Regions from separate parts of the Paenibacillus sp. GQ49 genome, predicted to be linked through region 4. Evidence: predicted binding sites of a transcription regulator. Region 4 holds the regulator's gene; each other region holds the start of a gene.
The links. The regulator Rex, encoded in region 4, represses fermentation and respiration genes when NADH is low (regulators of the CRP and FNR family bind a similar motif). The targets are predictions, from matches to a motif close to TTGTGAAATATTTCACAA.
Positions count from the first base shown of each region.

Region 1: AC6CIF_RS17850 (DUF2249 domain-containing protein) is a predicted target of Rex. The motif match lies at 5,233-5,250, and genes of this name have one in related genera.
Region 2: AC6CIF_RS07640 (cytochrome ubiquinol oxidase subunit I) is a predicted target of Rex. The motif match lies at 4,561-4,578, and genes of this name have one in related genera.
Region 3: AC6CIF_RS08260 (formate/nitrite transporter family protein) is a predicted target of Rex. The motif match lies at 5,514-5,531, and genes of this name have one in related genera.

Region 1 is NZ_JCAXEL010000009.1:236,083-243,779, forward strand. It holds gene narH (nitrate reductase subunit beta) at 1-316, opposite strand, end outside; gene AC6CIF_RS17840 (nitrate reductase subunit alpha) at 306-4,058, opposite strand; gene moaA (GTP 3',8-cyclase MoaA) at 4,116-5,117, opposite strand; gene AC6CIF_RS17850 (DUF2249 domain-containing protein) at 5,439-5,672, shown strand; gene AC6CIF_RS17855 (hypothetical protein) at 5,690-6,064, shown strand; gene AC6CIF_RS17860 (DUF2249 domain-containing protein) at 6,051-6,656, shown strand; gene AC6CIF_RS17865 (YceK/YidQ family lipoprotein) at 6,670-7,697, shown strand, end outside.
Region 2 is NZ_JCAXEL010000003.1:99,471-107,167, reverse strand. It holds gene cydC (thiol reductant ABC exporter subunit CydC) at 1-92, opposite strand, end outside; gene cydD (thiol reductant ABC exporter subunit CydD) at 94-2,022, opposite strand; gene cydB (cytochrome d ubiquinol oxidase subunit II) at 2,024-3,079, opposite strand; gene AC6CIF_RS07640 (cytochrome ubiquinol oxidase subunit I) at 3,024-4,439, opposite strand; gene AC6CIF_RS07635 (tetratricopeptide repeat protein) at 4,823-6,115, shown strand; gene AC6CIF_RS07630 (glycosyltransferase) at 6,112-7,107, shown strand; gene AC6CIF_RS07625 (glycosyltransferase family 4 protein) at 7,109-7,697, shown strand, end outside.
Region 3 is NZ_JCAXEL010000003.1:243,861-251,557, forward strand. It holds gene AC6CIF_RS08240 (GAP1-N2 domain-containing protein) at 1-1,226, shown strand, start outside; gene AC6CIF_RS08245 (ABC transporter ATP-binding protein) at 1,900-2,784, shown strand; gene AC6CIF_RS08250 (glutathione peroxidase) at 3,024-3,503, shown strand; gene AC6CIF_RS08255 (FAD-dependent oxidoreductase) at 3,989-5,350, shown strand; gene AC6CIF_RS08260 (formate/nitrite transporter family protein) at 5,640-6,491, shown strand; gene AC6CIF_RS08265 (hypothetical protein) at 6,507-6,731, shown strand; gene AC6CIF_RS08270 (molybdopterin-containing oxidoreductase family protein) at 6,917-7,697, shown strand, end outside.
Region 4 is NZ_JCAXEL010000016.1:63,344-71,040, forward strand. It holds gene AC6CIF_RS23185 (DUF5590 domain-containing protein) at 6-536, opposite strand; gene AC6CIF_RS23190 (amidohydrolase) at 574-1,878, opposite strand; gene AC6CIF_RS23195 (redox-sensing transcriptional repressor Rex) at 1,865-2,518, opposite strand; gene dinG (ATP-dependent DNA helicase DinG) at 2,736-5,597, opposite strand; gene AC6CIF_RS23205 (tetratricopeptide repeat protein) at 5,739-6,386, opposite strand; gene panD (aspartate 1-decarboxylase) at 6,480-6,863, opposite strand; gene panC (pantoate--beta-alanine ligase) at 6,856-7,697, opposite strand, start outside.

The DNA of each region.
Region 1 (7,697 bases), on a different contig from region 4:
CGTAGGTCCATGGCTCGTAATAATCATCAATTGTAGGCTGATCCGGGTTATGGAAAATGTTAAGCAAGCGTCTTGCCCGTGTGCCGGACTTCAATTCCAGTTTGCCATTCTTCATCTCCCAGCCACCGCGATAACGCTCCTGGTCCTCCCATTGTTTCGGATAACCCACCCCTGGCTTGGTCTCTACATTGTTCCAGTACATATATTCTGCACCTGGACGATTGGTCCAGGTGTTTTTGCACGTAACACTACATGTATGGCACCCTATGCATTTGTCCAGATTCATGACCATACTGACTTGTGCTTTAATCTTCAAGCCAATCCACCTCCTGCAGTTTTCTTATGATGACATTGAGGTCACGCTGATTGCCTGTCGGGCCATAGTAGTTGAAGCCATAACTTAACTGGGCATAACCACCGATCATATGGGTGGGCTTCACATGAATACGTGTCGGACTGTTATGCGTACCCCCACGTGTCTGTGATATTTTGGTGCCCGGAACATTAATATGACGGTCCTGAGCGTGATACATGAATGCCATGCCGCGAGGAATACGGTGCGTCACTACGGCTCGGGCAACGACTACTCCGTTACGGTTGAAACATTCGATCCAGTCGTTGTCAACCAGTCCGGCTTCTTCTGCATCTTCGTAGTTCATCCAGATTGTCGGGCCACCTCGGAACAACGTCAGCATCGGCAGCGCATCATAGTACATACTGTGGATCGACCACTTATTATGCGGTGTCAGGTAGTTCAGGACAATCTCCTTTCCCCCTTCGATCGGACGTTTGCTGTTTGGATGGAACGGTGTATGCTTCAGCACAGGTTTAAATGTCGCTAATGTCTCTCCGAACTCGCGGAGCATCGCATGATCAATATAGAACTGCTGTCTGCCCGTCAATGTACGCCATGGAATCAGGCGCTCCACATTGGTGGTGAATGGCGAATATCGACGTCCGCCTTTTTCCGATCCGCTGAATGCAGGCGAGGTAATGACCGTTTTCGGTTTGGAAGTGATCTCGTCAAACGTAAAACATTCCTCAGACCGTTCCTCAGCCAAATCTTTCAGATGCAATGCTGTTTTCTGTTCAAGCGCTTCCCACGCACGCACAGCCATCTTGCCGTTCGTTGTACTGGACAAGGTCAGAATGGCCTCAGCAACATTACGGTCTGTGCTCAGATCCGGACATCCTTGTCCAACGCCATCTTTACGATGCACGCCCAGGATGCCCTTGAGTTTTTCATACTCTTCACTGGCAGACCAGGATATGCCTTTGGTACCGATTGGTTTATCCTTCACCACAGGTCCAAGGCTGATCATTTTGTTATATACGGCAGCATAGTCACGTTCCACGACCTGAATATGCGGCATCGTTTTCCCCGGGATTGCTTCACATTCTCCCTCGCTCCAGTCTTTGATCTCTCCGTACGGTTGAGCAAGCTCATCTGGTGAATCATGCAACAGCGGTGTAGCTATGATCTCCTTCTGTGGACCATCAAATTGCTGCACAGCCATCTCGGAGAATACACGTGCAATTTCCTTGAAGGTATCCCAGTCCGAACGGGATTCCCACTGCGTGGCTACAGCCGGATTAAATGGATGAACGAACGGATGCATATCCGTACTGCTCAGATCGCTTTTCTCATACCAGGTCGCTGCTGGCAGCACAATATCGGAATACATCGCCGTACCTGCCATCCGGAAATCCATATTGATCATCAGGTCGAGTTTGCCTTCCGGTGCTTCATCCACCCATTCCACATGCTCTGGGCGCAGTCCATGATCGTCATCATTCAGCAATCCGTTCGTTGCACCGAGCAGATGCTTGAGGAAATACTCATGTCCTTTGCCGGAACTTGAGATCAGATTCGCTCTCCAGACAAATAGTACACGCGGGAAGTTCGCTGGATCATCGGGTTGCTCGATTGAGAACTTCAGATTTTTGTTCTGCAATTCAGAGGCTACATAAGCACCGATCTCTTCCTTCGTCATTGCTCCAGCCTGCAGTGCATCCTGATGCAGATCAATTGAGTTACGATTGAATTGTGGATAAGATGGAAGCCAGCCCATACGCGCAGCCATCACATTATAATCAGCCACATGCTGGAACCTCGGTTCACCCTCAAGCGCCGAAGTCAATTCTCCTACTTGGGTCTCCTCGTATCTCCATTGATCTGTTGCAAAGTAGAAGAAAGATGTTCCGTTCTGCAGACGTGCAGGTCCGGTCCAGTCACGAGCAAAGGCAATCGTCTGCCAGCCTTCAGCCGGACGCAGTTTTTCTTGACCAACATAGTGCGCCCAACCTCCACCGTTCACACCCTGACAGCCTGTCATCAGTATTAAGTTAATGATGGCGCGATAGATGACGTCGGAGTTGTACCAGTGATTAATACCGGCTCCCATGATGATCATGGAACGCCCTTTGGTATCGATCGCATTTTGTGCAAACTCACGTGCAATCTGTACGACAGTCTCTTCGTCCACACCAGTGATTTTCTCTTGCCACGCTGGGGTGAATGGTTTTACCTGTGGTGCATTCAAGATGTCGTCTCCACGGTGAACACGTACACTCAACTGCACCGCACCAGTGACTACTTCTGCTGAATCCGTAGAACGTGTCATTTCACGTTCAATTCCGTATTTGGCAAGTACCAGATCGTATACGGATGTTACCATAATCCATCTGTTTCCCAGCCAAATCTGGCGTACAGGAATCTGCCGCTTCATGACATGTTTTCCCTCATCATCAAAGTACGGCAGTTGAATGGTTACGAGATCATGATGGACTCCGAGCATGGATAGTCTTGGATCAATCGGCTCACCGTTCTCCACCTGTTCCATTTTGAGATTCCATGTGCCTTCTTCACCCCAACGGAAGCCCAAACTTCCTTTTGGCATCGCATAGGTTCCACTGTTCTCATCGTATACAAGCGTTTTCCATGCCATATTGTTGCCCGTAATACCCAGGTCTTCCCCAACGAGAAATCTGCCTGCTGTGTGTATGCCGTCCTTTTCTTCCACAATCAGCAGATTTGGAAAGTCCGTATACTGTTTGGCATATTGCATGAAATAGTCCGTGGGCTTTTCAATATAAAACTCTTTCAGGATGACATGGCCCATAGCCATCGCCAGAGCGCCGTCCGTTCCTTGTTTTACCGACATCCATGTATCTGCAAATTTCACATATTCCGCATAATCCGGGCTGATCGATACCACTTTCGTTCCCCGATAACGTGCTTCAGCCAGGAAGTGGGCATCCGGTGTCCGCGTCATTGGCAGATTAGAGCCCCATACCAGAATGTATCCCGAGTTGTACCAGTCACTGCTCTCCGGCACATCCGTTTGATCGCCCCAGATCTGAGGTGAAGCCGGCGGCAGATCCGCATACCAGTCGTAGAAACTGAGCAATGGTGATCCCATCAGGGACAAGAACCGTGACCCTGCTGCATAACTGACCATCGACATGGCAGGAATTGGAGAGAAACCAATAATCCGGTCCGGTCCGTATTCTTTGATCGTATGAATCAGCGAAGCGGCAATAATCTGCGTCACTTCACCCCATGACGCGCGAATTAATCCACCTTTACCACGTACAGATTTGTATCTTTTCACTTTGGCCGGATCATCCGCAATACTGGACCATGCTTGAACCGGGTCACCATGTGTCTGAAGCGCATCACGCCACATGTCCAGCAGCGCACCACGAACGTAAGGATGTTTGACACGCAGCGGGCTGTACAGATACCATGAGAAACTCGCTCCACGTGGACAACCTCGTGGCTCAAATTCCGGCATATCCGGTCCGGTTGAAGGATAGTCGGTAGCCTGCGTTTCCCAAGTGACAATGCCGTCTTTCACATAGATCTGCCAGCTGCATGATCCGGTACAATTGACGCCATGCGTGGAACGCACCACTTTGTCATGCTGCCAGCGGCGGCGGTAGATATCTTCCCAATCCCGGTTGACCGGGGACATCTCACTCCAGCCCTCCGCACTTTTTTCACGTTTGGCAAAATATTTGAGTTTGCCCATCCAGGGCATGCTTTTGTTACTCATTGTTGTCCTCCCACATATATGACCTGTTGATGCAAGTTGAATCCTGAACTGCTGTTGCTAACCTCCGATTTGCGACATATGTCGCAGCGTTGGCGTGCCGTCAATCTGTTGCCCGTTTAAGGCTTTTAACATGTCATGTGTTTCGGGTTTGGCTCCGAGCGCCTTGTAAAATAAATCCTGCACCGCCTTGTCATCACCTACGAGTGGACGAACATTGAACTCATCCGACCAGTAAAGACAAGGTTTGATATTTCCGTCTGCCGTCAGTCTAAGCCGATTGCATTTCCCGCAGAAATGGCTGCTCACCGGGTGAATCAGACCAAAGGTTCCGGCAGCTCCCACAATGCGATAACTGTCTGCAGGACCATTCCCATAAATCTCTCCACAGCTTTCGTAATCCCATCGTGCTTCACATGTTTCCAGCACATGTTCGAGGGGCATATACCCTGATCTCCAACCTTCTCCAATTTCTCCAATAGGCATGTACTCAATAAAACGAATATGAATGGGTTCATCCCGGGTCATCTTCAGAAAATCTTCCACCTCATCGTCGTTCACGCCTTTCATCAGCACCACGTTCAGCTTGATCGGATGAAATCCGGCCTTTTGGCTGGCCTTAATGCCTTCCAGCACACGCTGCACCTTGCCGCCTCGAGTAATGCTTGCGAATCGTTCTGGCTTCAAAGAATCCAGGCTTATGTTCACCCGGGTTAACCCGGCAGCCTTCAGCAGATCCGCATAAGCTGCTAAATAGACGCCATTGGTTGTCAATGCGATGTCCTCAATTCCCGGAATAGCGGATAACATCGCAATCAGTTGATCCAGCCCCTTGCGAACAAGAGGCTCCCCTCCGGTCAAACGCAATTTCCGAATGCCCAGTGGAGCAAGCACCTTAACGATGGACGTGATTTCTTCATAGGACAGGATGCGTTCTGGCGGTTCAAACTGCATTCCTTCCTCCGGCATGCAATACACACAGCGGAGATTACAGCGATCCGTAACCGAGATTCTCAAATAATCATGCACTCTTCCAAACGGGTCCATTAATTTTGACTCCATACACGTACCTCCCTTCTCTAGGGTGCTGTCTTAACATCAGCCGAAGGAGGAACCTGCTCTTCCTCTCATCTAGTGTCATCTTGACGCTAAATATAAGGATGTCTCGATCAGCGAACTGTGCAAAATATCACAAGAAGTGAAACATAGCGCATAGTTGCACATCTATATATGCTCCGCAACCCTTTTCCAAACAGGATTGTGGTCTAAATAAGGCGAAATTATGGCAAAAAGAAATATGTGAGCCTGCTCACACAGACCCCTCCTCACGTTTTCTATAATCAAATTGCAGCACCACACTATCCCAATTTGGAGGAATGACACATGAACACATACGCAGCAACCATTAATGCCACGGAGTATCCACCGCATTTGAAACATAAAGTTATTTTCGAAACGTTTGATCAGTTGCAACCACAGGAATCCATGCTGCTCATCAATGATCACGATCCAAAGCCACTTCGATTCCAGTTCCAGTCCACACATCCTGATGGCTTCAACTGGGAGTATATTGAGCAGGGCCCTACAACCTTTCAGGTCAAGATCAGCAAACTATAGATTGGAGCTGAACCGCTATGGCCCACGTTGAAATGATTGACGATACTACACTTCGCATCACGCTGAGGTTGGAAGATGCCACAACAATGGTGCAGATAGCACAGCGTGAGCAGGCCGAATATGCACAAGAGATTGTTACCATTTACGAAAAAATGCCTGTGTTCGAATATACTCATTTCTGTTTTTACGCCTATGACAGTGCAAGACTATTTGAGCGTGTACTCGGCATGGACCCCAAAGCCTATCTGTCCTTTTCCCTCGATGCGCCGGAGTCATTCTTCTACGCGCTGTACGGTGGAATGGCCGCCCTTTATGAATCATCTCTACAGTTGGTACAACAGGCGGATGTAGCTAGCGCAGGATCGGATGTGAACGTACATGTCTCCATCTGATGTCCATATTGTTGAATTGGATGTGCGTCCTCATCTGAGTAAAAAGTTGGAGCCGTTTCAACTGATCATGGACACGGTCAAAGGCCTTCAGCATGAAGATGTCTTTGTACTCCATGCTCCATTCAAACCAACGCCTCTACTCGCTATTCTCAAGATGAAAGGATACTCCAGCACATCGGAACGAAAAGGTTCAGATCACTGGATTACCACGTTTGTACACAAAAAAAATAAAACCGGCGCAAAAGTATTATCTGCAATGGTTTTATCTGAATCGGAAGTCGATTCTGTGCCCGATTCAGACGGAGAATCAGCTTCATGCAAAGGCCATCCAGAGGAGCAAGCTGTTGCGATTGAAAACTTTGAATCCCTACAGGCGCCAACCGTTATACTGGACAATCGCGGATTGGAACCGCCACAACCCATGATGCGAACCCTTGCCGCACTGGAGCGTTGCAAACCTGGGGAAGTCGTACTGATTCATAATGACCGTGTGCCAGTCTTCTTGATTGAAGAGTTAAATAATCTCGGTTGCCCCTTCACGGTTGAGGATCAAGCCGATGGTACGGCCAAAGTGAGAATTGAAAAAGGGTAAGGAGGCGAAAGCCATGTCCAGGTTGCCGTTTCTTTTTATCATCACGGGCATCTTTGGATTTGTAATGTATCACGCATTCTCCCTGCTCTCGCTGACAGGTTGGCTTGGTGATGAACTCAGAGGACCCGAAGGCTGGTTTCATGCCCATCTGTTTGTGCTCGGGTGGGCAACCATGCTGGCTATGGGTGCCGTTTATCAGTTGATACATGTTATTTTGCAATCCAATATCTACAGTCTGGTTCTCGGTTATTGTCATTATGTCTTGTTCAGTATCGGAATCGTGGGCATGTTATACGGCTTCATTCGTGCAGATGTCATCTGGATTGCCGGTTCTGCGACACTCGCGCTCTCTGGCATCCTGTTGTTCGGATGGAATATGGCCGTTACCCTCTTCCGTGCCTCACAATGGAATCCGGTAACGATTAGTGCAGCATGTTCGTGTCTTTATCTGGTTCTTACCGGGCTATCCGGTATGCTGATGGGTCTGAATTTTGCCTTTGGTGATTGGAATGGTATGCATGAACGCTTGTTCGGCGCACATATCTGGATGGGAACACTCGGCTGGTTTGGCATGTTAATTACCGGATTCAGTTACAAAATGCTATCCATGTTCTACCTGTCCCACAATTATTCCATTCGATTACAGAAAGTGGTCCTGGTTCTATGGAATGCAGCTGTAATTACAGGCGTTGTCGCATTTCTCACAGGTATCATGGGAGGCTTGCTCTGGTTCGCGCTCTTGCTCCTAACTGCAGCCCTACTCTTCTACGTGTATCACTTGGAGCAGATTCAGGAAAAACGTCACAAAAGCAACCCCGGCCCAGGCATTCGCTGGTCTGTCTATGTAAGTCGTGCCTTTGCCGTATATGCTGTCGCCCTACTGATCTATTCCGCGCAAGGAACCGAACTGCTGCTCCATCCAAGGGTTGTTCTGCTGTCTGGATGGGTATATCTCGGGGGCTGGGTGTCCCTCACCATACTCGGATATGCCTCCAAAATCGTGCCTTTTCTCTGGTGGACCCATAAATATGGCAAGCAGGC
Region 2 (7,697 bases), on a different contig from region 4:
CTCCAGCGGTACTGTGCCACATACGGAGCGATCCAGCTATTTTTTTCTTTTCCGTTACGGACGGTCTCCATATGCTCATATCCGGACTTCATTTTATATCGCCTCCATCTGGGCCTGAATCATCTTATAATATACACCTTGTCGTGCCAGTAATTCCTGATGTGTTCCCGTCTCTGCCACTGTGCCGCCATCCATGACAATAATTCGATCCATATGCAGCATCCAGTGCAGGCGATGGGTAGCCAAAAATACAAGTTTTCCTTCAAACAGCGGCAGCATCGTCTGTTTCAGTTGATACTCTGTCTCTACATCCAGATGAGCTGTCGGTTCATCAAGCAGCAGGATGTTCCGTTGACTAAGCAAAGCTCTTGCCAGCGCCACCCGTTGCTCCTGCCCACCACTTAGCTGTCTGCCACCAGCCCCAATAAGTTCATGCAGTCCACCGGATAATGAAGACAGTAGCTTGGTTAATCCAGCTGCGCTAATGGCCTTAGCCACCTCCGCATCCGAAGCCTCCGGCATGTAGAAACGAACGTTATCGGCCAGACTTCCACTAAAGATATACGGATGCTGCGGGATAGCTGCCGTCTGTCTTCGCCAGGATTCGAGCATATCCGATGTAACTGGCTGTCCGTTAGCCAAAACTTGACCCGACGTAGGCAATTGGAAACCAGCCAACACATCAATCAACGTGGACTTGCCTGCTCCGCTGGCGCCAATAATACCGATTTTGCCGAGACCTGTAATCTGAAATGTGACATCCTTTAGCGAATAAGGACCTTCATCATCATGCCGTACCTGTACATCCGTTAGAGCCAATCTGCTATTCTCATTCCAAGAGAACACTAAGGAAGAGGAAGAAACAAGCTCAGGAGTAGTAGAAACAGAAGCAGGATCAGGATCAGGAGCAGGAGCAAGATGCCCCGCAGCCGTTTTATCATTCAACACGACACGTATGGTCGAAGTAGCGGCTTTCCTTTTACCCAAAGATAATGATGGTGTAGATCCAGCCTCGTCCTCTGCCGTAACGGGATGTGCAACAACATTTGCATAGGCTTCTTTTTGTTTCTGTTCGGCGACTTTCCCCCGTTCAATCACTTGGTTGATAGCCGCTCCGGCTTCCTTACCGTCCAATGTGGCATGGTAATCAGCGCCGAGCATACGTACAGGCAGGAAATATTCAGGTGCCAGAATTAGTACCGTCAGCGCAGGGCCAAGCAGCATATGTCCCTCCGTCAGACGTAATCCCAGACCAACTGCCACGGAAGCAACGGACAGCATGGTGAAGAAATCGAGAGCAAACGAAGAAAGAAAAGCCATGCGCAGGGTAGACATCGTCGCCTTCCGATACCGCTGACTGACCCGCAGAATGGACCCTTCGTGTGTTTTGCTCTGTCCCAACGTTTTCAGCGTTTCCAGACCCCGCAAGGTATCAACAAAATGGTTAGCGAGTGCTTTGTAGGACCTGAATTGTCCATCTATCTTGCGCTGCGCAGCCAAACCAATCAGAATCATGAACACGATCAGGATTGGGAGTGTCAGCATCAGAATAACCCCGGACATCAGATCCAGCTTAAACACATACAGCAGAATGACGATAGGTGTGAATCCTATGCCCAGCATACGAGGAATGAATAGTTCGAGATACGTCTTGTATTGAGCTGTTCCCTCACGTGCCAGGGTAACCAGATGGCCTGTGCCTTCCGTCTTGGCATAACGCGGCCCGAGCCTGAACCACTGCTCCACCATCTGTCTGCGCAGATCGGTCCCTGTCCTCTCCGCATATCGTGATGTCACGAGTTGTAACCAGAAGGATAAGGCGTAGCGGGCGGCAAAAGCAGCCAGGAACAGCAGCAGTACCGGGTACTGCTCCGTTACGGATGAACCTTCAAACAATGCCGTGATGGCCTGTGCCAGCCATTTGGCTTGCATAATGATCGTCATCGCCTGCAACAGTACCAGCGCTGATGCCAGCGCCAGTACAGGCCGGATGCCCGGCAGCTTCAGCAGCCCCCGTCCCATATCAGTACTCCAGGTGGTGCTGCTCGTTCAGACGTTTGCGGAAGATATAATAACTCCAGATCTGATAACCGAGAACAAACGGCAGCAGTGTGCAGGCTACAATTGTCATTACTTTCAATGAATAAGCGCCGGATGCGGCGTTGTATACGGTCAGGTCATATGCCGCTCCAAAGGAACTCACCATCACTCTTGGGAACAGTCCAATAAAGACCGAGGCAAAGGCAATTGCAATCACAGCCCCTGTCATCCCAAAAGCCCAACCTTCCCGCTTCTGACGAACAAAGTATGCCGCAAGTGCAAGCGAAACTGCGCCGAGTACAGCCATAATCCAAAGAGCCCAGCCGCGTACGGCGAACACATCGGTCATGAAATACGTCATTAACGCGTAAACAGCGAGCAGTGCAGCCAGCGGCAGCATCAATTTTTGCGCTGTCTTCAAGGCACGCTCTCTGAGATCACCTACTGTTCGTAGTGATGCAAACAGCAATCCATGAACCAGACACAGCAGCGTTACACTCATGCCACCAATCACGGTGTACGGATTAACAATATCAAGGAATCCTGCACGCAGCTGCATCTCTCCATCAATGGGCAGACCTTTCATCAATGTGGCAAAGACCACGCCGAATAGGAAAGGCAAGAGCGCGCTGGAGACAACAATGATGATGTCCCACGTTTTGCGCCAGCGCTGCTGTTTCATTTTACTGCGGAATTCGAAAGCAACTCCGCGACCAATCAAGGCGAGTAACACCACTACAAGTGGCAGGTAAAAACCACTGAACAATGTGGCATACCAGTGCGGGAAGGCGGCAAACATCGCGCCCCCTGCTGTAATCAGCCATACTTCATTACCATCCCAGAACGGACCAATCGAGTTGATCAGAGTCCGGCGTTCACGATCTGTTTTGGCGATAATACCTGTAGACATCCCCACACCAAAATCAAAACCTTCCAAAAAGAAGAAACCAACAAACAATACGGCAATCAGCAAAAACCACAACTCACTTAGTGACAACGGAATAACCTCCATCCACGCCGAACGGATCGGCCGATTCATCGTGATCTTCTGGCTTCTCGACCGCAAATGGCCCTGCCTTGATCTCACGTACGAACAGGTATACCATCACGATTCCGAGAACCGTATACGCAGCGGTAAAAGCAATGGTCGAGAACAGGATCATTCCTGCGGATACATTCGGTGAGACTCCGGCTTCGGTGGTCATATAACCAAATACCGTCCATGGCTGTCTTCCAACCTCGGTCATAATCCAACCTGATGTATTAGCGATAAATGGCAAGGATATAGCGAATACCATCAGACGCATAAACCACTTCCCAGCGACCTCCAGCTTCTTACGCATGGCTAGGAACGTACCGTATAGCGCCAGTGCAATCATCAAACCACCCGCTGCAATCATGATACGGAAACTCCAGAACGTTGTCCGTACTGGCGGGATATAGTCCCCCGGTCCATACGTCTGTTCATACTCAGCTTGAAGCTCCTTCATGCCTTTGACACTACCGGAGAACTTGCTGTAGGACAGGTAACTGAGCAATCCAGGGATTTTGATCTCACCCGTACTCTCCTGTTTATCCGGATCAATAAAAGCGACCACCGTCCATGGTGCCGGATCTTCTGTCGTTGTCCATGTGCCTTCACTGGCTGCCATCTTCATCGGCTGTGTCTCCACGAGATATTGAGCCTGGAAGTGTCCGGAGAAAGCTACACCAAACGAGGAAACAAGAGCGATAATGATCGCAATATTAAACGATTTGCGGAAGATCTCCACATCCTGCTTTTTCATCAATTTGTAAGCACTGATCCCGGTTACGACAAAAGCCCCTGTCATCAATGCCCCAAAAATCGTATGTGGGAATTCGACGAGAAGCTGACCATTCGTGATGAGTGCAAAGAAATCATTCATCTCGGCTCGGCCGTTGTTAATCTCAAACCCGACAGGATGCTGCATAAATGAATTGGCTGCCAGAATCCACAGCGCGGACAGGAATGTGCCGACAAACACCAGCCAGATGCAGGCCAGATGCACTTTTTTGGACAAACGATCCCATCCGAATATCCACAAACCAATAAATGTAGACTCCATAAAAAACGCCAGTAGCGCTTCAATAGCCAGTGGCGCACCGAACACGTCCCCGACAAATCGGGAGTACTCGGACCAGTTCATACCGAACTGGAACTCTTGCAAAATACCTGTGACAACCCCGACGGCAAAGTTAATCAGGAACAGCTTGCCCCAGAACTTGGCCATCGTTTTGTAGATTTCCTTCCCCTTAACAACGTACAACGTCTCCATAATCGCAACCAACAGTACAAGACCGATGGATAGCGGGACAAAAAAGAAATGGAAAATCGTTGTAAGTGCATATTGGATACGCGATAACATAATCGGATCCATACCGTTACCCCTTCTTTCTGTTCACTTCGCAGTATGCGTATCTGGCATTGAAGCTGCACCTTCGCTGTCTGTCCGCCAAATACGTTGATGAACGTATTGTGCCAGATTACCTATTTTATACATGTGAGAATTATCACAATCTTCGTCTCTAGAGCAAAAAAAAGTGATCCTAGTCACACAAAAGATAAAATTCAGCCTATTATCACAGCTTGCCAACTGCATCTATTCATGGAAGATACTCATGTTTGGGATGGAATGCCCATATGTTAGTCTCAGGCATATCATGCGAAGTACCGTGAGGGCTTTACATATGAAGTGAAAGCATGAAGCACATGCAGAGCGAATGACGCTCCATATTACAGTCAAGGTGAGGTGAACTATTCATGGAAAAACCTGCACCACTACCAGGTGAAGACACCGAAGCCAGCCTGGATAAGGTCAGTACAGCACAGTCCCCTGTCCGATATGTTCTCTTCCCTCGCAAAGGTGGCTGGTCATCCTTTCCCTATCCCGATATTGCTGCACTGCTGTCGATCGAGGGAGAGGTCTTCTATGTCAGTAGCCTGACGCAAACAGAAGATGTACCTCCGGTCATCAGTGTCATCTCCCTCCCTGAAGCCGAGCAGCTATTGCTGGAACCTCGCACCGTAGCCGTAATCGCCCATCCCTACTGGCTAATGGCTACAGCTTCGCTGGAGCCTGAGCTATGTATTGCCCTGCTCCCTGAGCCTGCTGGAAACGAAGCAGAATCTCCGCTATGGGAGAGCAGTATTTCCAAACTGGTCGGCATCGCCGATCTGGTAGGCACATCCTCCGAAACACGTTATATGAAGCTGTTATTCCAAGGCGTACGTGTTATCTGGCTGGGCGGCGAAGACCCTGCACCTGCGGGTACGATGCAAAAGGATGATCTCGAAGTCCCTCTCCGGGACTACGAACTGTTCTTCCTGCATGCGCTGCGGCAGGTCCTGTCAGGCACTCCGGATAGCGTCACCCTGCTTCAATGCAGTGTACGTGCCGACTTCTACCGCCAGCTTCGTGCCAAAGCAGGTGCACATGAGACGATATCCTTTTTGCTGGCAGCCTATGAGTACTTGCTTGAAGATCGGCGGGCCGTCCATTCGCTGCAAGAGGCCTTCACCCACGCGGTCATGAACGGTCGCAGTGATTGTGTGGTTTCCCATTATCGATTCCTGTCTGCCATTCATGCCCGGGCCGGACAGTTGGAGGACGCCCTGCGGGTGTACGGAATTAGTGCAGCAGATGAACAAGAACGGCATCATTATGAACAGTTATGTCGCTGGCTTGAGGCAGGAGAAGATCAACTTGTACGAGCAGAACTACTGCGTATGAACGATGATTACGGAAACGCCCTGCGTATCCTGGACGAACTTGGCGGAGAAACGGCGAGACATTGGAAATTCCGCATCTACCAGGAGACTGGACGTGTGGAAGAAGCACTGGCTCTCGTGCATGCAGTCGATATTCAGGATGATGCCAGTCGCCGGGATTATCAGCAATTATCCGGCAGTGCGCTGGCACTGCGAGGGGAACGGCACGGGGCAGTCCGACATTTTCTCGAAACGGCACTGGAGGATGAAGATGCGCTCGCCTGGATTGTCGAACTGGAGTTGTTGGATCATGCTGTACAGCAATTGCTTGGGGAGGTGCCATGATGCTGGACCCGAAGAAGCGTAGACAACAGTTGAATGGGCCAATGGTGCACAGGGATATCCGAACCGAAACCACTTACACGCCAACCGAAACAGTCGATCGAACACATACAGACGCATTGGGAAATGACGATCACACCCCGGATCATGCACAACCAACGCAGGACATCCGAAGCCAAGTGCATCACTGGGGTGATTCACAAGGTCAGGCAGAACAGAATGCAGCTATAACACAAGAGGAAACAAGTGTATTCAAAGAGCCCTTCTCCATTCGTCGGGTTCGCAAAAGCAAAGGTAACAAGCTGACCGCCATGCTCCAGGTTCGCAACGAACGTGGCCGATACCTTGAAGAAGTATTGCATGATCTGAGTGAGTTCGTGGATGAGATCGTCATTGTAGACGATGCCAGCACAGACGGAACACCGGATCTATGCAAAGCCTATCCAAAGGTGGTCCGTCTGGAGGTATTGGAGAAACCGCTATTCGCCGAGGAATGGCGGCTTCGCAACACCTTATGGCAAGCGGCTGCGGGAACATGTCCCGACTGGTTGCTCTCGGTTGATGCGGATGAGCTGTACAGCTCAGAGGCCAAGAAAGCCATACGCACTCTGATTAATCAGGAGTATGCAGACTGGTTTGCATTCCGTTTCTACGACATGTGGGGTGGTCGGACCCACTACCGGGAAGATGAACTTTGGTGTCTGCATAAACGGCATACGGCTTCACTTGTACGGTATATGCCTGGATATCCTTATTTTTATCCACAACAGAATCATCATGTTCCCCGTCTTCCCTTGTCCTGCACTGTGTTGCCTGGAGTCAGTACGGAACTGAAGGTTCAGCATCTCGGCTGGGCAGGCAGTCTGGAGGACCGGGTTCGTAAATATTTGCGTTACAAGCGCATTGATCCTAGCGGTGAGTGGGGCAATCTTGCACATTACGAGTCTATTCTCGATCCGGAACCTCGGCTGATTCCCTGGAAGGAGGGACCGTGAGATGGGCGTGGTGAGTATTCTGACGCATAGTTTCACCGACGGGTACAACCGGGAATTCGGTCGTGTATTTGGGGGTGGACTGGAGCGATATATTCTGGATCTGTGCAGTGTCATCCGAGGACTCGGGCATATTCCTGAGGTTCATCAGCTCTCTTATTTTGAAGCATTCCAGACTCGGACGGAGCAGATTGACGTATTTGGTTATTCGTACGACATGGATAATGTACCGGAAGCCTTTGATCGGATGGCAGCCGCAGCGCGCGGCCCAGTGATCTATGCCAGCTGTCTGTGGCAACCCATCACCTACAAACCGGGCAGTCTTGGCATCTGTCACGGCATTAACTGGGATCGTCCCGGACTGCCACTGGAGACCAAACAACAAGTGGCGGAACATATTCAACTGGCTCTGGATGGACTCGTGCGCATTGTATCGGTGGATTCTCATTTCCAGACCTTTTGCCGAGCTGCATGCACCTATACCGATCCAAGACAGGTTGTCCTGATTCCCAACGCAGTGGATACGTCCTATTTCACACCTGCCCCACCAACGCGAACCTTCGAGCAAAAACAGGAAGACGAATGGCTTGTCG
Region 3 (7,697 bases), on a different contig from region 4:
AACGCAATGAACTTCAACGCTGGACGCGTCGCTGGCTTGCCGGAGAGCTGCAGACTCATCCGGGGATCGCGGCATATGAAGCTTTGCCGATGGCTTTTTATCGGGGAGGAAGCGGCAGCAATCGGTTGGATTATCCTGGCCTGATTGAATTCATCCGCACCAATGCAAGTCGTGCTGAAGGGCTGTATCCATTCTTCGAATGGTCAGGAGATCATCGAATGTTTGTCCGGGGGTCCAATGCGCATAAAGGATATGCGGATGCGATCGTGGCGTATTTTAAAGCCCATGACCGTGAAGCTTTCAAGTCGAAGTCAGCTTTCAAACCGTATTACGTGAGAGCCAGCAAGACAATGAAGCCGGTCTATGACCGTGCGAAGACGGAATTGTCCTCTCCACTGATGCGGATGCTAACGGGTAAAAGGAAAAATCTATTCGGATTAATCCTCTTGATCCTGGTTCTGGGTATTGCTGGCGGTACATATGCATGGATGAAAGATTCTGTAGAGCCGCCAGCGGCATCCCCTCCATCTACCCAGGAGCCTGTCATACCGGCTGAACCTGAGGTGCAGCTCGCGGAGCAGATTGCTTATATGATTCCTGTGAGTGAACAGGAGGGTACGCAATCACCTGCTCAACTGGTGATCCGTTTCAGGAATGATACGGGAAGCACTGAGTTTGAGCAAGGCAAACTTCAATTGACGATGAAGGATGGCAGCACTCAAGAGATGGATGCTACAGGTAAGTGGGAGAGCTTTAATCGGAATGAAGAGCCTGATACCCAAGATACCTCCGATGGTGGCTCAGGAAGTACTTCCGAAGGAAGCACGGATGGTTCCTCAGCGGGAAACGCAGGGAACACAGAGCAGGCGGAGGATGTCGATCAGCAGGCAGGTCCTTCAACATCGGGTGATTCCACTCCAGATCCTGCTACCGATACAACAACGGATACAGGGACGAATGCATCGTCTAATGCTGCGAGTGGAGACACGGATCAAGGTACTGATGCAGATCAAGCTACAGGTTCAACATCGCCTGACACATCAGTATCCAATGAACAGGATGCGACCACTCCTGCACAGATGTCTATTGGAGAGGTAGATCGTCTCTATCCGTATGGATTGCAGATCGATCTTCCAGCGAATATGGATGCCGAGAGCATTGTCAGTGTGAAAAGTACGCAGGGCAGCATGACGGTGATCCAATTGATGCCACAGCCGAAGCTGTAAGTTATTTTATTTGGGCCTGTTGCATAGATTCATTGAGTACCTTTTAATCAAATATTGAAATATGCTGACTTCTTACCATAACAAAGAGTATGTTAGATGACCTTGAACTTTAGATTTCAAGGTCATCTTTTTTTTATTTGATATGGCGGATGAATAAATTGAACTAACATTTACACAAAAACGGAGAGGACAGAAATAACCTGAAGAAGTGAAGCGTTCACCTAAAAGCTTTCTAAAAGAAAGCTACATCGGAAGCATATGCTATCCACGGATTTACCCTTTAAAAAAGGATCAAAAATCTGGGGATAACAGCGATCAGAAGGTTGTTCTGTCATCGGAGTGGCCATTGCATGAAAAAAACTCACACATTCACAATTCAGACACAAAATTTGCGATTCAAGAGTTTGAAAGACAGTCAGAAGTGATAAAGTGCGCGGAATGAATGAGAAAAGATCTCATGTGTACTTGGGAAAAGAGCGGGATTTCTGCTACAGAAAGTCCAAATAAAGCACGAAAAGAGAAGAAAATTTGGTTTTTTATGTTGACAAATGATAATGATTATCAGTATCTTTAGTGTAGAAGATATTTGCGTCGGAAATCACAGAATTACAATTTCGTTTTTGTTGTCATAGCCGGATTACATAACCGGGATAAATGAGAGAGGGATGATCGCATGTTTCGTCTGGAGACGACCAAGCTGGATATCGCTTATGAGGAAAGACTAATTGTAGAGGATCTGAATATTCAGATTCCCCAAGGAAAAATTACAGCACTTGTTGGAGCCAATGGTTCAGGGAAGTCAACCATCCTGAAAACGATGGCACGTATTATGGCTCCAAAAGCAGGTAATGTATTGCTCGACGGGAAGTCTATCCATAAACAGTCCACGCGTGAAGTTGCCAAGCAACTTGCGATTTTGCCACAGAATCCAACAGCCCCTGAAGGTCTTACCGTTACTGAATTGGTATCGTATGGTCGCTTTCCTTATCAAAAAGGATTTGGCTCCATGCGTGCGGAAGACAAACGTATGATTGAATGGGCTATCGAAGTGACAGCCATGACAGAATTCCATGATCGTCCGATTGATCAACTGTCTGGTGGACAGCGTCAACGTGCCTGGATTGCCATGGCACTTGCACAAGAAACAGATATCCTTTTCCTGGACGAGCCGACTACGTTCCTGGATATGGCTCACCAGCTCGAAGTATTGCAATTACTGGAGCAACTGAATGCCACAGCCAACCGTACCATTGTTATGGTTGTGCATGACTTGAATCATGCTTCCCGCTACGCACATCACATGATTGGTATCAAAAAAGGTAAAGCCATCGCTCATGGTTCACCTGTGGAAGTTATGAACTCAGATGTACTTCGTGAAGTATTCAACATTGAAGCAGATATCGTGATTGATCCGCGTTCCGGTGTACCGCTCTGCTTGCCTTACGCTCTTGCAGGCGAACGCCAGCAATCGAAGACGCCAGAGCAACTGGTCATGAACAGTGCGATGGTTCATGCTGGAGGACGGGCAGAACCACGTGTTCAAGCGACAGGAAGTTAACGAAATGGGCCATATGTGGTCCTTACATTATAGAATGAAGCCGCTGTGCGCTATCGCACGCGGCTCTTTTGCATTCATGGGGGATTTGCAATGCATGGGAGCAAAGGGGACGGGTAGACTCGGGATTTGGTAATCGCATTGGATCAGGTTTATAATAATAGGACAGGCTGTGGGTTCATTGGTTATGCCAACGTGCTCGCAACAGCCCAAACCAACTTATGTCATGGGAGGAATCAGTCATGTCCGTATATTCATATCAGGCGGTAACCACCGCGAACCAAGAAGTCTCACTGGATCTGTATCAAGGTAAGGTATTGGTCATTGCCAATACAGCCAGCAAGTGTGGGCTGACCCCGCAATACGGTGAATTGCAAAAGCTCTATGATCGTTATCGTGATCTAGGCTTGGTTGTACTGGGTTTCCCTTGTAACCAGTTTGGAGGGCAGGAGCCAGGTACAAGTGAGGAAGCGGAATCATTTTGCCAAATTAACTATGGTGTGAATTTCCCGGTGTTTGCCAAGGTAGATGTGAATGGTGAGGGCACTCATCCCCTGTTCCAATACCTGAAGGAGCAACAACCAGGCGTAGGTGAAACAAGCGACATCCAATGGAACTTCACCAAGTTCCTTGTTAACCGTGAAGGTGAAGTGGTAGGTCGTGTTGAACCGAAAGAATCTCCAGAGACAATGATTGCAGATATCGAGAAATTGCTCGGTTAATACAAGAACGTTTGAGAAGCCTGTCCTTGCATAAGCAAGGATGGGCTTCTTTGATTATTTTATATACGCAGATTTATTCTGTTCACAGGTAGGAGTTGGATCCATGAAATCAACCCTATAATGAAAATTGAAGCCATTTATTCTTTGTATAAGTCAAACATGAAGGCAGGAGACGCCTCTAACTTTATACGTCCACACTGTGTTCATACAGGGATCACGGAAGCCATTACATAGCATAAACCCGCCCAAATCCGGGGACAATGAAATCAATACAATGAAGGGAAGAAAGGCTTAAATACAGGGAATTGACCTCCTTCGACAAACTTTTTTTGCTCAACCTATTGCAATGTGAAAAATATCACATTATAATGAGTGTATAAAGTGAAATAAATCACATACACAGTTTCGAACAAGAAGTGAAATGTTTCACAACCATAACAACGTTATATTCAAACTCATTTATATATTTCGAGGAGGAACTTTTAATGAAAATCGCAGTTATCGGATGTACACACGCAGGGACCGCAGCCATCGTAAATACCGCTAAATTGTACCCGGATGCTACCATCACCGTGTATGAGCGCAATGACAATATCTCCTTCCTATCTTGTGGCATTGCGCTCTACGTAGGTGGGGTTGTGAAAGACCCTGACGGTTTGTTCTATTCTTCGCCTAATCAATTGGCAGAGCTTGGTGTTGAGACCAAGATGCTTCATGAAGTTACAGCAGTTAATGCCAAGGGCCATACTCTTCAGGCTAAAAACCTGAAAACTGGGGAAGAATTTGAAGATACGTTTGACAAACTGATCGTGACAACGGGTTCATGGCCTGTTGTTCCAAAACTTGAAGGCATCGAGATGGATAACATTTTACTTTGCAAAAACTACAATCATTCCAACACGATTATTGAAAAAGCCAAAGATGCCAAACGTGTTACTGTTGTAGGTGCAGGATATATCGGCGTAGAGCTGGTGGAAGCTTTCCAAATGAATGGCAAGGAAGTTACCCTGATCGACAGTGTGGACCGGATTTTGAACAAATACCTGGACCCTGAATTCACGGATGCGATTGAAGATACGTTGACTGGGCGTGGCATCAAGCTGGCTCTCGGTCAAACGGTACAGAAGTTTACTGGTGAAAATGGCAAAGTAACTAAGGTGATCACGTCCAAAGGAGAGTTCGAAACCGATCTGGTTATTCTGTGCATTGGTTTCCGTCCAAATACAGAGCTGCTCAAAGGCCAAGTGGATATGCTGCCAAACGGCGCAATCATCGTGGATAAATATATGCAAACGAGTCAAAAAGACGTCTTCGCTGCGGGTGACAGCTGTGCTATTCATTACAACCCAACAGGCAAAGCAGCGTACATTCCATTGGCGACTAACGCCGTGCGGATGGGTACACTCGTAGCTCGCAATCTGGTTCGTCCTACGACACCGTATATGGGTACGCAAGGAACATCGGGTATCAAAATTTATGAGCAAAATATCGCGGGTACAGGGATGACGGAAACATCTGCTGCTGACGAAGGCCTGATTGTTGAATCCGTGGTACTGGAAGACAGCTACCGTCCGGAGTTCATGCCAACGGCTGAGAAACTGTTGCTCAAAGTAGTATATGAGCAGGCTACTCGTCGGATCGTTGGAGCACAGGTGATGTCTCAGGTTGATCTGACCCAATCGATTAATACGATCTCGGTCTGCATCCAAAATAACATGACCGTAGATGAGCTGGCCTTCATCGACTTCTTCTTCCAGCCACATTACAACAAACCGTGGAACTTCCTAAACACGGCTGGTCTGCAAGCACTGCCTCCAATAGAAGTAAAAGCACCAGCAATGGTGTAAGGAAGCAGAGTAGATGGTTGAACAGAGAGCATGTTATATAGGAAAAAGAAGACTGGCGAGTATATCGTCAGTCTTTTTTGTGGTTTTTAGCTACAAAGGGTCTTACGATACTCTTCTGTCATAACTATTAAAAGACACTTTTAAAGTATCTTTTTAAACAACATTGTGATAATTTGCACAAAGTTATGTTTAGGACCGAGATACAATTAGGATGTGGTATTCAACGCATAAACAATGAAATTCAGGTCGTTTTTCCAATCGATGAACAATGAAGGAGAGGATGAATGATATGGCAGCAAAAACACCTCTTGAGGTTGCACAATATACGGCGCAAACAGGAATGAAGAAGGCTCAATATCCGGTGTCTTCTGTACTGGTGCTTAGTTTTTTGGCAGGGGCTTTTATTGCGCTGGGGTTTCTACTGGATATTCGGGTGATTGCTTCTGCGCCAGCTGAGTGGGGAAGTCTAGTCAATCTGATTGGAGCAGCAGTGTTCCCGGTTGGATTAATCTTGGTACTCATCGGTGGTGGCGAGCTGCTGACGGGAAACATGATGGCAGTTCCACTTGCTACGATTGCACGAAAATTATCCGTGGGTAACATGTTGAAAAATCTAACCTTAGTGACGATTGGTAATTTTGTTGGAGCTTTGTTTGTCGCGTACGCGTTTGGACATGTGCTGGGTCTGACCGGAGAGGGTGTATATCTGGCGAAAGTGGTGGATATGGCTGGGCATAAGCTGCATGATGGCTTCCTGCAAGCTTTCATCTCTGGCATCGGCTGTAACTGGCTGGTGGCACTTGCCGTGTGGCTATCTTATGCATCCGATACGATGAGTGGCAAGGTACTGGGCATTTGGTTTCCAACGATGGCATTTGTGGCGATTGGATTCCAGCACGTTGTGGCCAATATGTTCCTCATCCCGGCGGCAATCTTCGAAGGACATTATTCGTGGGGTCAATATGTGATGAATTTCATTCCGGTATGGCTTGGGAATCTGACTGGTGGTGCTCTGTTTGTAGCTGCAGCCTACTGGGTGGTGTACCTGCGCCAAGCTGAGCCAAAAGTGAAACCGGAGATAGTAACGTCGATCGAAGCTGTGGAGACGGAGGCTAGAGTGATGTTGAGCAAACAAGCATAGCAGGCACAGCGAGGTATGGATACACGTATATTAGAAGTGAAGACGATTCTGATCTTGCTCGGTTCATGGCGAATATGCTGTGATGGAGCAGGGCGGGATCGTTTTTTTGTATGGGGTCCTCGTTGGAGTTTAACGCAAAATAAATTCGCCATGACAAGGTTCGGGGGAACGAAACCTGTTCATGGCGAATTTCGGGAGTGGTCCATGATATGGCATGAGGAGGAAGTGGGGAAACACTAGCCTAATGCCTTATTTTTAATTTACCCCTGAATTCTGAAGTTGAATCAAACGACAAAACATTTTTTTGAGAATAATTTGAAGCTGCTATAGCGGTTAATATTAGGCGAAAATATACTGTTCTCTTTACGCGATAACCTCGAAGAAGATATGATATAGGGATAGCTTTTAAAGAGGGGAGCCTTACGATGATCGATCAGGAGAATGGTATATTTGCGGCGGTGTGCCCGCTCGACTGTCCGGATACTTGTGGTCTGTTATTACATAAAGAGAACGGCAAAATTGTGAAGGTGGCAGGTAATCCGGATCATCCCATAACCAAGGGTGCCATCTGTAATAAAGTTAGAAATATGACTGAGCGGGTGTATCACCCTGAGCGTGTACAATATCCGATGAAACGTGTAGGAGCCAAAGGTGAAGGCAAGTTCGAACGAATCAGTTGGGATGAAGCGATTCACGAGATTACGACCAAATTCGCTGCATTGTCCGAGACTTACGGCCCTGAGAGCATCCTGCCCTACAGCTTTTACGGTAACATGGGCATTCTCGGCGTAGACGGCATGGATCGGCGTTTCTTCAATGCGCTTGGTGCGAGTGTACTGGAGCAGACGATCTGTAACTCCGCTGGAAATACGGGCTGGAAATATACGATGGGTGCCAATCGGGGAACGGTTCCGGAAGATACGGAGCATGCGGATCTCATCCTGGTGTGGGGTGGCAATATCGTCAGTACAAATATGCACCAGGTCGTTTTGGCGGAGAAAGCACGCAAAAAAGGCGCCAAGATCGTCGTCATCGACGTTCATCGCAATCGTACCGCCCAATGGGGCGACTGGTTTATCCCGCTCTATCCGGGCACGGACAGCGCACTGGCGCTGGGCTTGATGCATGTGTTGTTCGAACGGGGACTAACGGATGAAGCGTTTATGCAAAAGTATACGGTAGGTCATGAGGCACTACGTGATCATG
Region 4 (7,697 bases):
TTGTTCTAGCTGTTCGGGAGTGTGTAGACCAGGTCCACCTGTTCTCCGTTGCTAAAACGATAAAAGCGATAGTGGTTATGCGTACCGTCTTTATAATACACTTGCCACACATATATTCCATTCACAACTCCGGGCATGATTCGTTTAATCTCACCGGCAGGAACTTCAGAACTAAAGCGATTGCGTATCTGCGCTTCGGACATACCATTTTGCAGCAGCTCACTGTGTACAGCGTTTGCACCCTTAGCCGGTTGATTGTTTGCATCGAATTTAACCCAGACCATAACATCCTGGTTATCCTTATTTTTGCCGATCAGGGTCCAGTAGATGTTGTCAGAGCCTTCTTTGTCTCCCCAGATGTACTTGCGCAATTCATCATAGGATGTAATGCCCAGTTGCTTCTGTGCTGCCTCTATAGCGAGCGCTTCTTCCTTGCGCTGGTCCTGCGTGACATAGACGTAATAACGCTGAAGTCCAAACAGAATCAGAACCAGTGCAAGCAGCGAAATCCATATCCACTTCTTTTTTTTCTTCAAAAGCCGAACTTCCTTTCCCTATGATGCTGTCCTGCAATTAACGAGCAAGCAGACCATCAAATGCCAATTGAGACTCACGCAAAATGCGTTCTTCATCCAGCGTCAGACATTCGCCATGTTTCACCACTTGTTTTCCATCCACCCATACGTGCTCAACATCTTTGGCAGAAGCCGAGTAGATCGTATGTGAGATCAGGTCTGTATGTGGATAGAAATGTGCCTGTTCAATATCAAGGGCGATAAAATCAGCCTTCATGCCGACCTGAAGCGCTCCGGTATTGTTCAAGAAGATGGATTTGGCACCATATGACGTTCCGAGTAGTAACGCTTCGCCTGCTGGTACTGCTGTCGGGTCACCAGATACACCTTTGTGGATCAATGCAGCCAGTCTCATTTCCTCGAACATATCCAGGTTGTTGTTACTTGCTGGTCCGTCTGTTCCGAGTGACACGGTAACTCCTGCTTTCAGCAATGCAGGTACCCGCGCAACACCGGAAGCGAGTTTCAGGTTACTTCCCGGGTTATGGGATACAGCCACATCATGACGGGCCAAAATTTCAATCTCTTCGTCATTCAGATGCACCGCATGTGCAACCAGAGATGGACGGGAGAAAAATCCCAGTTTCTCGAGATGTGCCACAGGACGCAGTCCATAATCAGCCACGTTCTGCTCCACTTCACGAAGCGTTTCAGACATATGTGTATGAAGAGGAAGGTTTAGGTCATTCGCGACCTGTACAAGCTTCTCTATGTAGTCAGGAGGGCATGTATATGGGGCGTGTGGCGAGATTACGGTTGTAATGCGACCATCTGCCTGTCCATTCCACTCACGTGCAAACGCTGCCGACTCCTCCAGCTTCCGCAATTGCTCTTCTTCCGAGCACAGCCCGATTACACCACGTGCCAGTGCTGCTCTAACGCCGGATTGCTCCACAACTTTGGCCACTTGATCCATGTGATCATACATGTCCAGGAAAGCTGTAGTTCCGCCTTTCAACATTTCAAGCACAGATAGCGAAGTTCCCCAATATACGTCTTGTGAAGTCATTTTTGCTTCCATCGGCCACATTTTTTCCTGCAACCATACTTGCAACGCAAGATCGTCTCCGTGCCCTCTGAGCAACGACATTGCTGCATGACCATGCGTATTGATCAGACCCGGCAGGAAGAACAATCCTTTTCCATCCACTTTGGTACAATTTTTGTCTTCATCAGGCAATGTCTCACCAATATGCACAATCTTGTCATTCTCAACAACCATGTATCCGTGAACCACGTTCCATGTTGTGCCTTCATTAACGGCAAATTTGCCGTTGTGGATTACCCATCTATTTGTTGTCATCTTCCTCGTCGTCCTTTCCAGTCTCCAAGTAATAGGCCAAACTAAGCAGATCCGTTGTAAAGTCAGCATGGTGAATGCGGATATGCGGCGGTGTTTTTAGAATTGTTGGTGCAAAATTAAGGATCGCTTCGATTCCGGATTCAATAAGCTGATCGGCTACATTTTGGGCTTCCGTATCCGGAACCGTGATAATTCCGATGCGGATGTTATCCGTTTTAACCGCTTCCGTCAATTCATCCATTGGTTTTACCGTCAAACTGTTGATTTGACTACCTATCTTCGGTCCATATGCATCAAATACAGCAACAATCTTCATGTTGTCTTTCAGATATGCGTTGTAGTTGGACAAGGCTTGACCTAGATTACCCGCGCCTACCAGAGCTACATTAATTTGCTGATCAATCTTGAGAATGTGACGAATTTTCTCGATCAAATAGGATACATCATACCCGATCCCTTTACGACCAAAATCACCGAAGTAAGCCAGGTCTTTACGAATTTGCGCCGGATTCAGATCCAGCCTCTGTCCAAGCTCTTGAGAAGAAACAGTAGCCACCTCACGCTGATGCAACTCGTTCAAATAACGCAAGTATACAGGCAGACGTCGTACCACCGCTTCCGAAATTTTATCCGATTTCATTCTTGCTCCCCCTTACCAAGGCCACGATAAAATAATAAATGAAAAGATGAGCATTCTGTATAAACTCAAAGATAAACGTGACATTTTATACAGAATGCTCCTTGTAATTTAGGTTATAAGTTCTTGCGTGCAACTACTTAAATCGGATCTGGGAATATCTAATAAAGTTTAACTCCAAACAATAGTGTCATGCAATGATATAACGAACAAAAAACCATTATTTTTGTTCATTAGCAGGTTTTTCCAACCACTCGGTAATTCGTGGAACCATCTGCTCCGTGAGCATATGCTCCATTTTGGGACCAGGTAATGAATATAAAAAGAATTTACCATAATACGCTTCAATCACCCGTGTATCATATACAATCACAATGCCTCTATCCTTTGCTGTACGCACCAATCGGCCAAATCCCTGCTTGAAACGAATGACCGCTTGAGGCACGGACAGTTTCATAAACGGATTTTTCTTCTGTTCCTGAAGCAACTCACTCTTGGCTTCCACCAACGGATGATTCGGTGGCTGGAACGGCAATCTTACAATAGCGAGACAGGTCAGCGCATCACCCGGGATATCTACACCCTCCCAGAAGCTGCTTGTGCCCAGAAGTACCGTAGCTTTGGCATCTTGGAACCTGCGAGTCAATTTGGAACGACTTCCACTATCAACGCCTTGACCAAGCAACGAGATGTCGTTGCCAGACAGCGCCTCCTTCAGCGGATCATAGACCTGTCGCAACATCTTGTATGAAGTAAACAGAACCATCATGCGTCCACGCGTAGCAATTGCCGTCTCTGCAAGTGATTGCACCAGCATATTAACAAAGTGCGCATCACCCACACTTCCCTTCACACTTGGGAAATCACGCGGAATCACCAGAAGTGCCTGATCGCGATAGTTGAAAGGTGATGGCAGCATTGATGTTAACAGCCGATTATTCTCGGAAGCTTCCTGCAAGCCAAGCTGCTCAATCATGAACTGGAATGACTTATCTACCGAGAGCGTAGCCGATGTAAGCACAACACTTTTCTTTTTGTCAAAAAACAAATCCTTAAGTTGTGCACTCACATCTACAGGTACGGCATACAGCTGGAGAGATTTACTGCGGAACTGGCCGCTGGCTTCCATCCAGTACACCGTTTTGGCGTCATCCATTCGCATGAAGAAACGTAGATTCTCCTTCAATGTGGTCAGATCTTTCAGCAGTCCTGTAATGTCCGTGATCAGACTATCCGATTGATAATCATCCTGATCTTCTTTCACCTCAAGCAGCAATTTGTCCCCTTTGCGAACCAAATCGCCCAGAGTCACATAGATCTGGTTCTCCAGATCCTGCAACTCCTGCCATTTTGCAGGTTTCTGAGATGCTTTCAGACGCAGTGAAAATTGCCCCGTCTCTCCCGGTGAAGCATCACTTCGTTCAGGCAACAGACCAAACAAGGCATCGCTCATACGATCCCACAGCTCCTTAACTTCAAGAGCGAGCGGGAACATCTGATCCACCATGGAGCCCCATTGCACCGAATTTTCATGCCCGGATAACTGCGAACGAAGCATAGGCAGCTGTCCATTACGACTGTCTTTAAACAGACGGGTCAGCGTATGAACCAAGGTGAAATATTTCATATGCATTCCAAGATGTTTACCAGCGACATCCTCCAGATGATGTGCCTCGTCAATCACAAGACTCTCATAGGCTGGCAGCAGCTGATGCGCGGCTTTCACATCCGTAAATAATTTGGAGTGATTGGTGATTACGATATCAGACAACCCTGCTTCATGTTTGGCACGATGGTAGAAACATTTGCGGAACCATGGACATGATCTTCCCAGACAAGACTCTGATTCGCTCTGTACCGTCTCCCAGAAGTCCCCTCCGCGTCCGCTAAGGTTAAGTTCCTCATCATCTCCGGTTTCGGTCTGTGTAAGCCAGACAATCATCTGAGCCGCTGTGAAATAATCCTCTTTGGGTGTAGCGAATTCACGTTTATTGATTTTGTGTTCAAATTTGCGCAGGCACAGGTAATGTCCACGTCCTTTGAATACAGCAGCCTTAAACGGGAACGGAACCACTTGGGTCAGCATCGGAATGTCTCGCTCTCTCAATTGCTCCTGCAGATTGATCGTATGCGTGCTGACCATAACTTTCTGTTCTTGCTTCACACTTTCGTATATAGCAGGCAACAGATACCCTAGAGATTTACCGGTACCCGTTCCTGCTTCGATCAAGAGATGTTTCTCTTCATCCAGGGCTTGCCTTACACTGCTGAACATCTGAGTCTGCGCTTCACGCTCTTCGTAATGATCCAGCGTATCCTTCAGGTTCTCCCGAACCTGGTCCATAAACTGTTCGAAGCTTACACCATCGAGGGGGTTAGCCTCCCGCTCATCGCGTGGTGCACCAATATCAGTCCAATCACTTACATTAAGAGCAAGCTGACGATAATAGGTATGTCCGTCCAGATCCTGAATCGGCTCTGCTTCCTTCTCACTGCGCATTCCGTCCAAAAACCAACCCAAGTCACTGTCTTCTGGTGAAAACAGGTCACTGAGGCGCTGAATCGTTATGAGCGGTAATTCCTTTAACTCATCCAGACACTTGAGCAACACATAGGCTGTCGCCAGTGCATCACTGTCTGCCTGGTGAGGGCGATCATGTTGAAATCCAAATTCGGAAGACACATAACCGAGTTGATAAGAACCCAGTGATGGGAATGTAATCTTCAGAAAATCAATCGTGTCCAGAATGCGGCCAGTGAACGGCAAATAACCGCAACGGTCGAGAGCATTCTGCAAAAAGTGAAAATCAAAAGCGACGTTGTGTCCAACAAGCACCACATCATTAAGCAGCGGAACCATCTCCATCATCATCTCTTCGAGTGAAGGAGCGTCCGCCACATCTTCATCGGTAATACCCGTCAACCCCGAAATAAACGGGGGAATCGGTACACCAGGGTTCACATAAGAACTATATATTTGAGTTATGCTGTAGTCATGATCTATGATGGCAAGTCCGGCCTGTATAATCTCACCGTCGGACTGCGTGCCGGTTGTTTCGAAATCCAATACGGCAAATTTCATTGCAATGTACGGTCCCTTCCATTCCAGTCTATGTTACAGCATAGCAAAAAAAAGGGGATTTGAAAATTAACTGACAAAAAAGCGGTGTCCCCGCCGCTATGCCAAAGGAGGGAACACCGTTTTTTGTCGCCGAATTCCCGCTTAATGAAGGGTCGTCAGCTGATTAGCATATTGCAATTTTCCCCTGTTCAACCTGCAAGCTTCCATGTTGTACAGTGGTTCGGTCAATGTCGGGTCATACTGAAGGGCCTGTGCAAAGAGTGAACATGCAGCTTCGGGATTCGCAAGCTTGGCTTGAATACAGCCCAGGGCGTTACATACAAGCCCTTTCAAGCGAGGTGAACCCTTAAGGTACATGATCTGCTGCAAATGTGTCCCGGCTTCCGCCATTTGTTCCAGATTCAGATAGGCGAGCGCCAGGTAAAAACGAGTCAATGCACTCTCCGGATGGTCGGTCACAACCCGGGAGAACTGCATGATCGCCTGCGGATACATCTGTAATTTGAAATAACCCTGACCTCGACTGAAACATTCCAGATGGAGTTCAGGCAGAGCGGTAACAGCTTCCTGTTCCGGTTCAAGGGAAGCAGGCTTATCTATCTCCCGCTCCCTCACCTGGCTCATCTTTTCTTCAAACATCAGCCATTCATCAAGCATTCCGTCACTCATCCGCTTAAGCAAATTCCACTTTTGCAGCAATTCTTGTTTGTTCAGGCCTTCAGCGGAAGGATAGCTCTTGATAATTTCATCTAACATGTCGTTCATTTCTGCGAAAACATGCTGGAACATCGATGCATCCCCACCCTTGAAAAAATGGATTAGTGCAGTGACCTGTACTCATTTTTTGCTTCAAGGGCCGATTTCATTCTCCTTACCAGTCGATTACATAATTGTTGCGTGGACTTCCTGTTTCATCGTTTGTACAGGTTTATTCTGTCCATCTACAAACACAACGGTTGGTTTGTGAGTATTTGCCTCTTCCTGCGACATCATGGCGTAAGAAATGATAATGACGTTATCTCCAGGCTGCACCAGACGTGCAGCTGCGCCGTTAAGACATATGACCCCGCTTCCGCGTGGTCCTGGAATCACATAAGTTTCCAGACGTGCACCATTGTTGTTGTTCACAATTTGCACTTTCTCGTTTTCCATCAAGTCGGATGTTTCCATCAAGTCTTCATCTATGGTAATGCTACCCACATAGTTCAAGTTGGCTTCCGTTACCGTAGCCCGGTGAATTTTGGATTTCATCAGTGTTCTAAACATGGGACAGTACCTCCGATTTTTGCAACCTTATATTGTCAATCAATCTTGTTTTTCCGAATTTCACCGCAAGTGCGATGAGCAGATCGTCACGTCCTTGAACTTCTTCCTGATCTGCGAGCGGCTCCAGACTTGGAAAAGCCTGAATCTCGGCGTAGTCGATAACGGCAAGCGGTGAGCTTGCGATCTGCTCGCGCAGAATACGACGGATATCTGCGGCATTTATAGCTACACCTGTATCTGCCGCTTCTTGAGCTGCACGCAGTGCCTTCGACAGAACTAAAGCCTGATTACGCTGTTCAGCGCTAAGATAGACATTACGTGAACTGAGGGCAAGACCATCCTCTTCGCGAACAATCGGACAAGGTACAATTTCTACAGGCATATTCAAATCATTCACCATCTGTTGAATGACCGCAACCTGCTGAGCATCTTTCATTCCAAAAAATGCACGCTGTGGCTGTACAATGTTAAACAGTTTGGAGACTACGGTCGTTACCCCGTCAAAATGCCCCGGACGGGAAGCGCCACATAGGCGCTCCGTCAGTTTGGAGACAGATACCGTCGTTTGCGTTGCCTGTGGATACATCTCTTCAACAGAGGGAATAAATACGATATCCACTCCTTGTGAACGTGCTGTTTCCACATCTCTGGCTTCATCCCGCGGATAGCTGTCAAAATCTTCATTAGGTCCAAATTGAATTGGATTAACAAATATGCTTAATACCACAATATCGCTCTGTTGTCTGGCTGCCTGCATCAAGCTTGCGTGACCTTGATGAAGATACCCCATTGTTGGTACCAGACCTACAACGGATGCACTGGACCTAATCGCTT